4 regions of the Desertibacillus haloalkaliphilus genome follow, and region 1 is predicted to be linked to each of the others. Evidence: riboswitches for the same ligand, from Rfam matches in the RefSeq annotation. Region 1 holds a riboswitch; each other region holds the start of a gene.
The links. Region 1 has a riboswitch for cyclic di-GMP ahead of KH400_RS04875 (Ig-like domain-containing domain). Riboswitches for the same ligand answer to the same signal wherever they lie in the genome.
Positions count from the first base shown of each region.

Region 2: another riboswitch for cyclic di-GMP. It lies ahead of KH400_RS06850 (hypothetical protein); the one in region 1 lies ahead of KH400_RS04875 (Ig-like domain-containing domain).
Region 3: another riboswitch for cyclic di-GMP. It lies ahead of KH400_RS06715 (response regulator transcription factor); the one in region 1 lies ahead of KH400_RS04875 (Ig-like domain-containing domain).
Region 4: another riboswitch for cyclic di-GMP. It lies ahead of KH400_RS07425 (methyl-accepting chemotaxis protein); the one in region 1 lies ahead of KH400_RS04875 (Ig-like domain-containing domain).

Region 1 covers NZ_JAHPIV010000003.1:187,891-191,065, forward strand. Annotated here, with positions in the region: gene KH400_RS04865 (transposase) at 1-508, shown strand, start outside; gene fabZ (3-hydroxyacyl-ACP dehydratase FabZ) at 691-1,113, shown strand; cyclic di-GMP riboswitch class I at 1,333-1,427, shown strand; gene KH400_RS04875 (Ig-like domain-containing domain) at 1,446-2,597, shown strand; gene KH400_RS04880 (putative bifunctional diguanylate cyclase/phosphodiesterase) at 3,008-3,175, shown strand, end outside.
Region 2 covers NZ_JAHPIV010000005.1:58,177-61,351, reverse strand. Annotated here, with positions in the region: gene KH400_RS06860 (methyl-accepting chemotaxis protein) at 1-617, opposite strand, end outside; gene KH400_RS06855 (hypothetical protein) at 669-1,379, opposite strand; gene KH400_RS06850 (hypothetical protein) at 1,419-1,787, opposite strand; cyclic di-GMP riboswitch class I at 1,874-1,960, opposite strand; gene KH400_RS06845 (SDR family NAD(P)-dependent oxidoreductase) at 2,246-2,992, shown strand.
Region 3 covers NZ_JAHPIV010000005.1:20,411-23,585, forward strand. Annotated here, with positions in the region: gene KH400_RS06705 (PilZ domain-containing protein) at 1-180, shown strand, start outside; gene KH400_RS06710 (sensor domain-containing diguanylate cyclase) at 244-1,455, shown strand; cyclic di-GMP riboswitch class I at 1,557-1,643, shown strand; gene KH400_RS06715 (response regulator transcription factor) at 1,803-2,453, shown strand; gene KH400_RS06720 (methyl-accepting chemotaxis protein) at 2,524-3,175, shown strand, end outside.
Region 4 covers NZ_JAHPIV010000005.1:188,562-191,736, forward strand. Annotated here, with positions in the region: gene hpaB (4-hydroxyphenylacetate 3-monooxygenase, oxygenase component) at 1-860, opposite strand, end outside; cyclic di-GMP riboswitch class I at 1,095-1,178, shown strand; gene KH400_RS07425 (methyl-accepting chemotaxis protein) at 1,593-3,175, shown strand, end outside.

The DNA.
Region 1 (3,175 bases):
TTATCACATAACGAGCCGTGGGAACCGGAAAATGCCACTTTTTTATGATGAGCAAGACCACTTAACTTACTTGCAGCTCCTAGATACCACACGTCAAAGATTCCCCTTTTATCTCCATGCTTATTGTCTAATGACAAACCACGTTCATCTTCAGTTAGAAACGATCCAAACCGATACTCGCTATATCATTCAATACCTAAACTCATCATATGCAACCTACTTCAACCGTCGACACCGCTATGTTGGCCACGTCTTTCAAGGCAGGTACGGTGCTGAGATCATTCAATCCATAGACTATGAATTGGATGCGAGTAAATATATTCACCTTAATCCATATGTCGCAAATATGGTAGAACGCCCCGGAGATTACCCATGGAGTAGTTACAAAGCCTACCTCTATAATATGAAGATGCCTCTCCTACACACCGACCGCATTCTCTCCTACTTCCCATCACCACAATCACTCAATTATCGACGTTTTGTTGAAAGGTCCCTTGCGGGGGTCTGACCCCGCAAAAAGACATTAACCCAATAATTGTACCTCTCCAAAAGACAGAAACCTATACACGTCTCAATTGAAGGTGTCTTGACATTGTCGTTATGCTATAATGGGTAGACAATCTTATCCATATGAGGGAATGAAAAAGGGACTACATAAAGTAAAGGTCTATAAAGGAGGAGCAGTTTACTATGCTTACAATTGAAGAAATTAAAGAGATTATTCCGCATAGGTACCCATTTTTATTAATTGACCGTATTGAAGAGGTTGAAGAAGGGAAACGTGCAGTTGGTATTAAGAACGTAACAGCAAATGAAGATTTCTTTAATGGTCACTTCCCAGAGTACCCGGTCATGCCTGGTGTCCTTATTGTTGAAGCGTTAGCACAAGTAGGTGCAGTGGCGATCTTGAAGAAGGAAGAAAACCGCGGAAGAATCGCATTGTTTGGCGGAATTGATAAATGCCGCTTCAAAGAAGAAGTGAAACCAGGTGATCAGCTGCGATTAGAAGTAGAGATTGTCCGTTTGCGTGGACCAGTTGGTAAAGGGAAAGCAACGGCAACGGTCAATGGTAAAGTAGCAGTAGAAACAGAAATGACATTTGCATTGAAATAGGGGTCAGACCCCGCACAAAGGTAGTGCAAAAAGCCAGGGGTCTGACCCCGTTCAAAAAGGCGATCTCAAGCGTGAGGTGGCCTTTTTTTGCTGCGTAAATAAAAGGGGTCTGACCCCAAAAAAATATCCAGTAATTTGGGGAAATAATAGGGATAGTAGACTAGTATATGAAAGGTATAAAGGAACCATATTCCTTTATAAACCTCGGTGGTAAACTAGTACTAATAAAGGTACAATTTGGAGAAATTCTTATGTCACAAAGCTATAGGGGCTAAGGGTAACATGGTGCTTATCTATGCTAGCCAGCTGCCATTACAGAGGAGGGATTGGTAATGAAGAAGTTTATGTCGAAAACAATAGTCACTGCAGTAGCATTAAGTTTAGTGCTATCAGCTCCGTTACATGCTGCAGCAAACAATGGAAAAGGAAATCCAGGTCATAGCGGAAATAACGGAAACAATGGAAAGGGTCAGCCTAAACAAGAACGAGTACTTCCTAACCAAGAGAAAAAGGAAGAGAGAGGACCTAAACAACAATCAGATAAACATATTGCGAAAATCGATGATCGGTTGGACCGTATCGAAAGTGATATTTATAGTGTACGTACAGATATAGCTAGTTATTTTGATATTACTTTTGATAATGAACAACAAAACAATGATGAAACTGTGGAAGTAAGTGAAGAAGAAGAACGAGAGGGTGCTGAAGAGGCCCACTCAAATGAAATAGAATCAGACGAAACAAAGTCGGCTGGAGAAGAATCTACTACCGAAAATGACGCCGAAGTGGTAGCGCAAGCGAAGGTAGAAGAATCTGATGAAGACTCTAGTCACGAAGAGGCAACTGAAGAAGATGTTAATGAGAACGCGGCTTCCGAAGATGAAAATAATCAAAATGACGAAGAAGCAAGCGATGAAGAAGGTATGGTTGATGAGTTAGAAGAGGAGTTACAAGAATTAGAAAACCAGCGTCATCATAGCTTTGCTGGTAAATTAAATGCGCAATTAAATAAATTAAATGCTGTCGAAAACCGATTAGGGAAAGGCTCCCTTAAGAGCAGTGAAGCTACCGAAGAAGTAGCTGAAAGAGTGGAACAGCTGCGGGAATTAGCAGAGGGCACACTTTCTACGTTAAGAGAAAAGCAAAGTTCATTAGTTGACCGTATCGTTAACGATGAAAACAATAAGGAATTCGAACAAGAAGATGTATCTCCGGTATCTGCTGATAAAACGTGGTCGATTCAGTTTAGTACTAAGCTTAATGCATCAACCGTAAACAGTGAAAACTTTATTGTGTCGAACTCTGAGGAAGAAATAATTGAAGTTGATATTACTTATAATGAAGCAACGGGTACCGTAACTATTGAGCCTGTCGAAACGTTCGTCACAGGTGAAGCATATATGTTGTTCATTAGTAGTGATGTTACATCTGAAGAAGGACAAAAGTTAGTGGAGTCAATTACAATGAGCTTCTCAATCGAATAAAGGGGTCTGACCCCTCTCAAAAAGGCGATCTCAAGCGTGAGGTGGCCTTTTTTGCTGCGCAAATGTAAAGGGGTCTGACCCCTGCCCTCCCATCAGACTATTGTCGTGGTTTACAGATTGCTTTATAGTAGTAATATAGAGAAAAATCCTAATTTATACATTATTTTCAACTCTAATCACTATGTATATATTACAAAAGTCGCAGATATCTAATCCTAATCACGAACTTATTTACATTTATTACCACATAGTTTCATATCAACACTATATAAATATAATATTCATCCTATCTAGTTTTACCACTTGATTCACCGGGAAAAATCGTACCAAGTTGAACTACAAAAATGGGGAATTTTTAATAATGGGGGAGGGAAGGCATCGCTCGTGCCAACGAGGGTTTGCTGTATAACATGAGAGATAATTTTGAACGCTTTGCTGGTGATTATGAAAATGTCTGGAAGTTATTCAATCACATGAATGATGGTCTAATTATTACCGATTACCAAAAGAGGATTATTGCGATTAACCCAGCGTATGAAGAGATTACCGGCTATAGTTTTGATGAGTTACAAGGCAAG
Region 2 (3,175 bases), on a different contig from region 1:
TCTGATATTCCTGTAATAACCTTTACAATAGAACCAATTTCGTTTGACTTTTCCCCAAGTTTGTTTATCGCAGAAAATGTTTGATTAATCGTTTGATTAAACTGCTCCATTTTTTCTAACGTGTCCTTTAACTTCTCATTTCCTTCTTGCGTCAACTCTAAGGTCGTGTTTGATTGGTCTGAAATTTCATTTGACCTCACCGATAGATCTTCGGTCGCCTGTGTCATTTCTTCCATAGACATGGCGCTTTCTTCCGTAGCTACTAATTGTTTCTCTAACCCTCTACCTACCTCATCAATCGCTGCTCTGACAATATCAGCTTTCTCAGTCGCATACTCACCAATATCAGCTAGATTTTCTCCTTTTTGATGTGTATGTTTTGAAAATGACAAAAAACTTTCCCTTACACGATTTAAAAACTCGATTAGTTGATTAAATGCGGCATGATCAGAACTTTTTTCATCAACTTTACTACTGACATGACCTGCTGATATCTCTTTCATTCCATTTATAATTTCTTTATTCACGTGATGATGTTTCAAAGAAAAATAGCGGTAAGCAAAATACACTGTTGTTCCCAATAAGATTATAATTAGCCCAAGCATTGTCGCTTCCATGATAAATAAATCCCCTACTTTTTAATATTTGATAAACCGATTATGATCATTTTATAGCTCTCTAATAAGTATATATGTTCCATCAGCTATATTTGCATGAATACCATTTAACCTACTATTATCCTGGTATTTATGTACAATATAATTTCCTTCTAAATCTTTATATTTCTCCATATTGTGATACTTCTCTAGCACACGTACCGACTTCGAGTTTGTCGCTTCAGCTAAAACTGCCTTCAATCCATTTGAAGATGCCTTTGTTATCAATTTATTTCCTAATTGCTGAATAACCTCGTGACGGTTACTTGTTGCTGTCACCCCTAACATGAATATATGCAATAACTCTCCATCGTTGATTTCTTTCCCGTTTCGTTTTTTATAATCTTCCATGAAACGTTTATCAACATCTTCCAAAACATGTAAAATTACATTCATATCATAGAATGAACCTTCAAATACATCTTCTCCGATAATCTCTGGTGCATTTGTGTCTCCGGCAAGTACACCAACAACATTATGATTACGATCTTGAGCGACTACGCAATATCCCTGCTCTACGGTAGAGTCTAAATAATCCTTGGTAAATTTATAGAAATCCTCATAACGTAGCTTTAATTGACCTACCATTGGTTCCTGCACCCATTTTCCTGATACATCTACACCAACAAATGAGCGTGCTAGACAATCAGCTGCTTTCTGTATTAACGTTGTTTGTTCCTTTGTTAAAATTTCATATGTATATAACTCTAGTGTTGTTTCCACTTGTTGACTTCCTTTCAAAGGTTACTATTTTGGACGTGACTATATTGAGCGAGATGCACGATCAATAATCGTACCTGTAAACTTAATTCTTTCAAGTGCATTTCTTATTTGAACTTGAGCAATTTTAGATGCAGGTTTTACTAAAAGGATATCCTTAAAACCTAACTTAGAATAAAACTGCATCGTTTGCTCTAGCTGCGGTACAACTTTTGATGGTACTGGCGTTTGATGTGTAGCATCGACAACAAATGTATACTCTTGTCTAGACACTTTATTAATCGTGTCCTGTAAATCGGCCATGTAACCTTCTGCATCTCCCTCCCTAATTAGCCCATGCACCTGCACATGAATTTCCTTTGCAGCCTCGTCAATTGCCATTTTATATTTCTTTTTATCTACTACTATCATCTCTAAACCTTCTTTCCTATGTCAGTAATGAATAAAAGCTATCCCAGAGGTAAATAGGGATAGCCAAACAACCATTTGTTATTATTCTTGGCAACCCGACTATCTTTATCCAAGAGGATTTTAGACTCGTAGCTTTGCGTCCTTACCTTTCGATAAGTTTGCCTTTTTCTATTATAATGAATAGGGCTAAAATCATGGGCATAAACCCTTTTTATAGCATAAAGGACTTGTCACTCTTTGTCGATACTAGCACGATTTGTCGAAAAATTAGGTAAATAAGGACAATACTAATATCACAACGCTTTTTAAACTTTCGGCAAGTCGCTTTAAACCGATGGACAAGGAAAATAAATTTCAATGATAGACCCGCTTAAAATAAAAAACAGGGATAAACAGTATTTGTATGTTAAAGTCCCATATAGACCAAGCTTTGTATTGAAGAACGAAGGAGTGAGGATATGCCGAATTTAAAAGATGATGTCATTCTTATTACTGGGGCTAACCGGGGGCAAGGTAAAGCTATTGCTCAGCACCTTGCCTCATTAGGGGCTAAAGTGGGAATTGGTGCTCGGAGCTATGATGAGGCTATAGTAGTGGCTAAGTCGATTGGAGAAGATCGCGCCTTTCCGATTCAGTTAGATGTCAGCAAGGAATCCGAATGGAGGGCAGCAGTCGATAAAGTGATAAACAAATTCAATAAGATTGATGTGTTAGTGAATAATGCTGGAGTTTTAAAACGAAAAGCTTTTAAAGAAACAACATTAGAGGACTACCAGCAGTTGATTCATGTTAATCAACTTGGAGTATTCATGGGGATGCAAGCTGTTATTCCACAGATGGAGAAACAGCAAAAAGGCTCCATTATCAACAATGTGTCGATTTCTGCATTTGCTCCAATTAGTAGGTCTTCTACTTACGCTGCAACAAAAGCATCAGTGGTTGCAATGTCAAAAGCCGCAGCTATTGAATTAGGCCCAAAAGGAATTCGAGTGAATATGGTCCATCCGGGTGGAATCGAAACAGAAATGGCCACTCAAGGAGAGGGTGTTCCTGATTATTACGATTCAGTTCCACTAGGACGAATTGGACAGCCAATTGAAATTGCTCAGGTTGTTGCATTCCTTGCCTCTGACGAAAGCTCTTATTGTACGGGCACAGAAATTGTTGTTGATGGTGGAATGACATTAGGTACTACGGACGAGTAAATAAGTGAAACTTCGTTACTGGCGTTTTTCCTGACCTTTAAAGGATTAAATTAGCTAAACCAACATCTATGGATACTGACCCCCATAAAAACCTTGTGCCTCCATAGCAAGGGAATTGATCTGCTCCCTTAAGTCATTTGATGACGAAAGGGAGCATTATAGGATTTACGATACAGAGGACAT
Region 3 (3,175 bases), on a different contig from region 1:
ATAGATGTCGAAGTGTATTTTACTATGCTTTCAGATTGGGTTGTACGGGGAAGAGTAGTTTGGCAAAAGGTAGCGAATATGAATGAATATTATTACGGCATCGATTTGTCTACGGACATTGGTGAGAGTGAAGATATGATAAATGGGCTAAAAGAATATATCCGACAGGAAAACGATTAAGTGTTTGTAATAATGACTGATCGTTTATCAGTTAGCTCAATAGGTTTATGAGGAGACTATAGAATGAAGAATGAGGTTAACGTTCACAAAAAAAGATGGTTAGTCCTTGTTGTTATTTTAGTAATAGCGGCTATAGATATTTATCAACATACCAAAAGTGGTTTTAGCGTAGAAATGTGGTTGCGTTTATCGGGGATATTATTTATTAGCTACAGTGTGTGGAGACTAGGCGGTAAATATGAACAAAAATATGAAAGTTATAATCAATTGTTACATGAAAAAGAACAGATAAAAGATCGGCTAATGGTAGTTAGCAATAAAAAAGAGGAGTACGAAAATCTATTTAATTCCCTTGATGGGGCAATCTATAGTTTTGATCTTTCAAATCAAGATATCTATTATTCTGCAGGTATTAACGAAGTATACGGATATTCACAAGATGCATTTAAAGATCATCATGAATTATGGAAGGAAATGGTTCATGAGGAGGATGTTACGAAAGTTGAAGAGGCCGAAAAACAATTGCTGACAGGAGAAACGGTGAGAGTCGAGTATCGCATTCTTCATCCTGAATTAGGACAAAGGTGGTTAATTAAAATATCTTCACCAACCTTAAACAAGGATGGGATTCTGACAAAAATTAATGGTCAATTCATGGATATTACAGATCGAAAAGAATTAGAAAATAAACTAAAACAAATGGCATATTATGATGAGCTAACCGATTTGCCAAATCGAAAATATTTATATAGTTACATTAGGAAGGCGTTAGCTCGTGCGAAGCGTAGTAAACATAATTTTTCACTTATGTTTATTGACCTTGATGATTTTAAAATTGTCAATGATACGATGGGACACGAAGTTGGGGATAAATTGCTTAAGGCAGTAGTAAATCGTATAAATGATTGTATTAGAGAAGAAGATCTTATTGCTCGAATTGGTGGAGATGAATTTATCGTTGTTTTTGAAGAAACAACGAAGGATCAAATAGAAGTCATTTCAAGCCGTTTATTCAATAGCGTAGCACTTCCCTATACAATCGATGAAAACGAAGTGAATATTTCTGTAAGTATTGGGATCAGCATGTATCCAGATGATGGAGAAGATAAAGAAACATTGATTGATCACGCTGACAAAGCAATGTATTTCGCAAAAAGTACAGGAAAAAATAATTATAAAATCTATACACATGATTTACATGAAGTAAAGTCAAATAACATTGGACTATTAGAAAAATTAATGAACACGATACAAAACTCTAAAATATTTAAATGACCTTTCGCAAAGAATGGTTATATGCTACCACCGCTAATTAATAAAAAAGTTCCATATTAGTAGTATTTATATCGTTTCAAACACAGCAGTTTTAAAATTTAACTTGATAAAGGCAAACTTATCGAAAGATAAGGGCGCAAAGCTGCGGGCCTAAAGCACAATTATGCTATGGTAGCCGGGTTGCCAAAGAATACTAGAAGTACAAGTGAGCCTAGTTTCTTGGGGTCACTTTTTTTATAAAAACGACGGAATATTAAAAAATATCTGTTCTTTTAATTATAATGTGTTGATAGGATTTTAAAAAATTATTAGAAAGAATGAATAGTAACTATAAGGGCGGGTTATTGATGGAACAAAAAAAGATAACGATTATTTCGGATTCTGATTCACTATTTACATTAATTGAGAATGCTTTGGGAAGTGATTGGATATTAGAACAAATAAAAACAAAAAATTTCGTAGGGAATATTAGAGCGGACATATTTGTTATTGATAGTGATTGTGAAGGATCACAATCTTTAAATCTTCTTAAAGAAATGAACCAAGAGAATCCAACATCACAAAAATATATTGTAGTAACAAAGTCAACTGATTATGATATAAAACGCTTTTTAAAATATGGTGCTACAGGATTGTTTCCATTGAAGTCCTATAACAGCCAGTCATTATCAAAACTTGTAGAAGCTATTCGTAACGGGTATTCATATTTAGATGCTGAAGCCACTCGAGTTGTCATAAGTGAATACCAAAAACTCCTAATTCCTAAATCCATGAGTAATAATTCACAATTCTCTTGTGAATTACTAACAGAGCGGGAAATAGAAATCTTAGAATTACTATCATTTGGTTTGACAAATAAGGAAATTGGCAACTCTATTTATCTTAGTCCATATACGGTAAGCAATTATATAAACATTATATTAAAAAAGTTAAATGTCCCTGATCGTACATCAGCAGCTGTTACAGCGATTAAGAATGGGTGGGTGTCATTAAGCTGATGAGAGGAGATAATTCACAATGTTTCGCTCTGAATCTAGGGGAATGAAATATTACTTTAAGGAGTCTAATATGAAGCAAAGGATTTTTAAAAATCGTCTATTTCTTAAAATATTTTCTGTTTTTATTATTTGTATGTTGATGCCCATGGTTATCAACATCGTGTATACGTTGTATGCAACTTCTAATGCATTGGAAAATGAAGCAAGTCGTTCATTAACTCATCTTGCAGTGGAAAAGAACAAGCAAGTGGATTCTGTCTTTCATTCACAGTTTGACATTTCTCATTCAATTATTAATGACCTATATGTGACTGATTTTTTTAATGAACTAGCTGAAACCAATGAAGTGAATCAAGTACAATTAAGTGCCATTGCCAAAAGCTTGGAAGAACGAGTGGCTACATCCGATGGTTTATATGAAAATATGTTCTATTCTTACGATAATCAAGTCTTGGTAGATGGGGTAGGACAAGTATCAGTGGGGCACGTCTTTGACAGACAACTAGAAGCTTATTATTATGAGCAGCTTGAAAATCCTGGTGTATCGGCTAGTGAATATATGTATTCACCTATAACAGAAAGACCTGTAATTGCTGTCTCAAACTCTTTATTTAACGAGGAGGGTGAACTTTTATCCGTTTTTGTTATGTCTGTAGATATCAATCGTTTGACGGAAGAATTAGTGCAAGGAACTTCAGAGCAAAATGTTCATACGATGATTA
Region 4 (3,175 bases), on a different contig from region 1:
GAACAATGAAGCAAGAAATCTGAAGCAGCCTTAACATTGTCATAAAAGAAGACGCGATCCCAAGGAACGACTACATGATCAAAGACAAGGATTGTATCCATTTCCTCATATTTAGAACTGAGTGGATGGTTAAAAGAAGAATCGCCACCAACGAAAGATTCTCTACATATAAATTTTAAACCTTTTGTATTCGAAGGAATGGAAAAGGCAAATGCTTCATCTGCCTCAAAGAATAGCTTTGGTGCACTAAAAACAAGCACTTCATCAGTTAAGCCCCCTTGTGTAGCGAGGAGACGTGCCCCTTTAATGATTAATCCGTCGTTATTTTTGTCAACGACTTTGGCGGAGGTTGGTTCTTGAGAAGATTCAATATAGGCCTGGGAACGATTAACTTGTGGAGTAATGAATGTATGTGTGAATGAAAGGTCCTCTTCTCTAGCTAATTCATAAAGGGAAAGGATGTTTTCCGGGAAGCAATTCTCTCGACTTTCTAAAAGAGGCGTTGACGAGGCAAAGCTCATAAGCACTGTATTCATATAGTCGGGGGATCTTCCCATCATACCGCCTGTATGTCTTGCCCAATGTTCCATCATTTTACGCCTTTTCAGTAGATCTTCCTTCGATTTTGGTTGTAAGAAAGAAAGTCCAATAGGGTCATTCGTTTTTGGTGATAAAAAGGTCATCTCGTCTTTTATGTTGGTTTTCGTTTGGAGGTCATAAAGGGATGCTTTTGTATGAAGCAATCCACTAAAGGCGGGGTGTTCAGAGATCTTTCCTTTTACGCGTTCTCCATCTAACCAAATTTCGGGATTTAGCTGATTTAAGCGGTTGATATAATCCTTACCGTTAATAACTCCCATCGTACCACTCCCTAAGCACAATAAAAATTCAAGAAGTTCGTAGAGTATCGCTGTTATTTTATGAGGTTATAGGTTCGTCCGGTTCCATATTTTTATCTACGAAAATAACTTCCCTTTTTGTCGAAATAGTATTATTATTAGGGAGTAGTACTAATGTAGTATGTATATGAAAATCGGGTCGATCGCAAAGTAGATCTATGTTCCCTTACATTTATTCAACCGGTTATTTAATGTCATCGATAATGGCAAACCTAGCGAAAGTTAGGGGCGCAAAGCCACGGGCCTAAAGTTGCTTACTATGGTCGCCGGGTTACCGAAAGAATTGGAATGCAAGTAAGAGGATTATTATTACATTCATTACGTGATCGTTATGGCTATAGTCGAGTTACTTTAACAGCTATCTTTCTTTTAGAGGGACTTTGTCATGATCGTGAAGTAATCTTTTGTATAAATAAATCTTTACCCGTCCACCTTTCTTTTGGTGGGCTTTTTTATGTGTCTAGCTCAGGCGCCATCGGCCCGAGGTCACTTCGGTCAGTCAAGAAGAAGCAAAGAAACGCTTCTGCTTGCCAGCCCTGCAGTGCTGGTCGCCGATAAGCGGGTGTCTTGCGCCTTTCGGAATTATATAGAAAAAATCGATGCCAGCATGGTGGTAAGTAGATAATAAATGAACTGTAAGATGTAAGTTTTAGTGATCGAGTTTTAAGGAATTCATTGAAAGGAGTGATAGGTATGAAAAGTCTAAAGTTGAAAATCTTAGGTGGTTTTGGTTTAGTACTTTTAACTGTATTGATTATGGCAATATTCGGCTATGTTGGGATGTCGAACTATACCGATGATGTTAGACAAATGGTAGAAGAGGAATATGAGTTATTAAAAGCAGCCGAAGAAATGAAACATAACGTTACATACCGTGTTGTAACAGCACGTGGATATATTTTATATGGAGATCCTACACTGGTTGAGGAATTTGAGGAACTGACAGAGTATTCAATTGCTACTCAAGAAATGTTAATAGAAACCTTAGGAAATGATCCTGAATATGCCGATGCGATTGCAACTGCCGATGAAAGAACGGCAAGGTGGAGAACGTTAATAACAGATGAAGTCGTTCCTACCTTTGATGATCACGACGGGGTTTATGGAAACGGGAACCCAGATCAATACTCGCATACATTTAAAAGACCATCATTTGAAGAAACTATCGATATTATGGAAGAGTTCTGCACGATTTATGCTATTGAAGCTATTGAAGCCTGGCAAGAAATATTTGATTTGCAAGATGCTAAAATTGTAGAGCTTGAAAAAGAGTTAATCGATAGTGGACAACTGTTACAGTGGATATTTATTGCTATTTCAGGGGCCGCGATTCTTATTGCTGTAACGGCAGCGTTAATTATTTCGAACATGATTGTTAGACCTATCTCCTCGGCTGCAACACGTTTAGAGGATGTTGCTAATGGGAATTTGACTGGCGAACCATTAGCTGTTCAATCTAAAGATGAAGTTGGAAGGCTAACAGAAAGTTTAAATCAAATGGTAGAAAATTTAAGAGGACTCGTGGGTGAAGTTGAAAGTTCGTCTAGAACTCTCGCCGCCTCCTCAGACCATATGGCTGCTTCGAGTGATGAGATTACCAATGCAATACATAGTATTTCTGGAAATGCTCAGGTCGTGGCAAAGGATGCTGAAAAAGGAAATGCGACAATGTTGGAAGTATCAGAAACATTACTAGAGCTGTCATCATTGATTCAAATTGCTAAAGAAAAATCATTTTCCTCTGCTGATAATTCTAAGATTACTTATAAAACAGCAGAACGTGGTAAAGAGACTGTTCGAGAAGCTGTTGAATGTATGGAAAATATCAAAATATCAACCGATGAAACTGAGCAGTTTATTGAAACATTAAATGAATTCACAAAAGAGATTAAAACGATTACAGAGATGATAACTAATATTTCGCAACAAACGAACTTACTATCACTTAATGCTTCTATTGAAGCAGCTCGCGCTGGGGAAGCAGGGAAAGGCTTTGCCGTTGTTGCTGACGAAGTGCAGAAGTTAGCTGAACAGTCTAGTAAAGGGGCAACAAAAGTTGCGGACTTGATTTCACAAATTTCTAACAGTACAGATGATGCAGTTCGAGCAATTAAAGATAGTAAATCACAAGTTGATCGAGGTACTTCAATTGTAGGTGAATGTGGGGATTCATTAGAAGAAATACTTCAAGCGGTAAGGAAAACTGTGAATGATATCGAAAGTATTTCGGAAGTTGCAAGTGAAGAAATTGCTTCTTCTGAAAAAATCGTTGAACT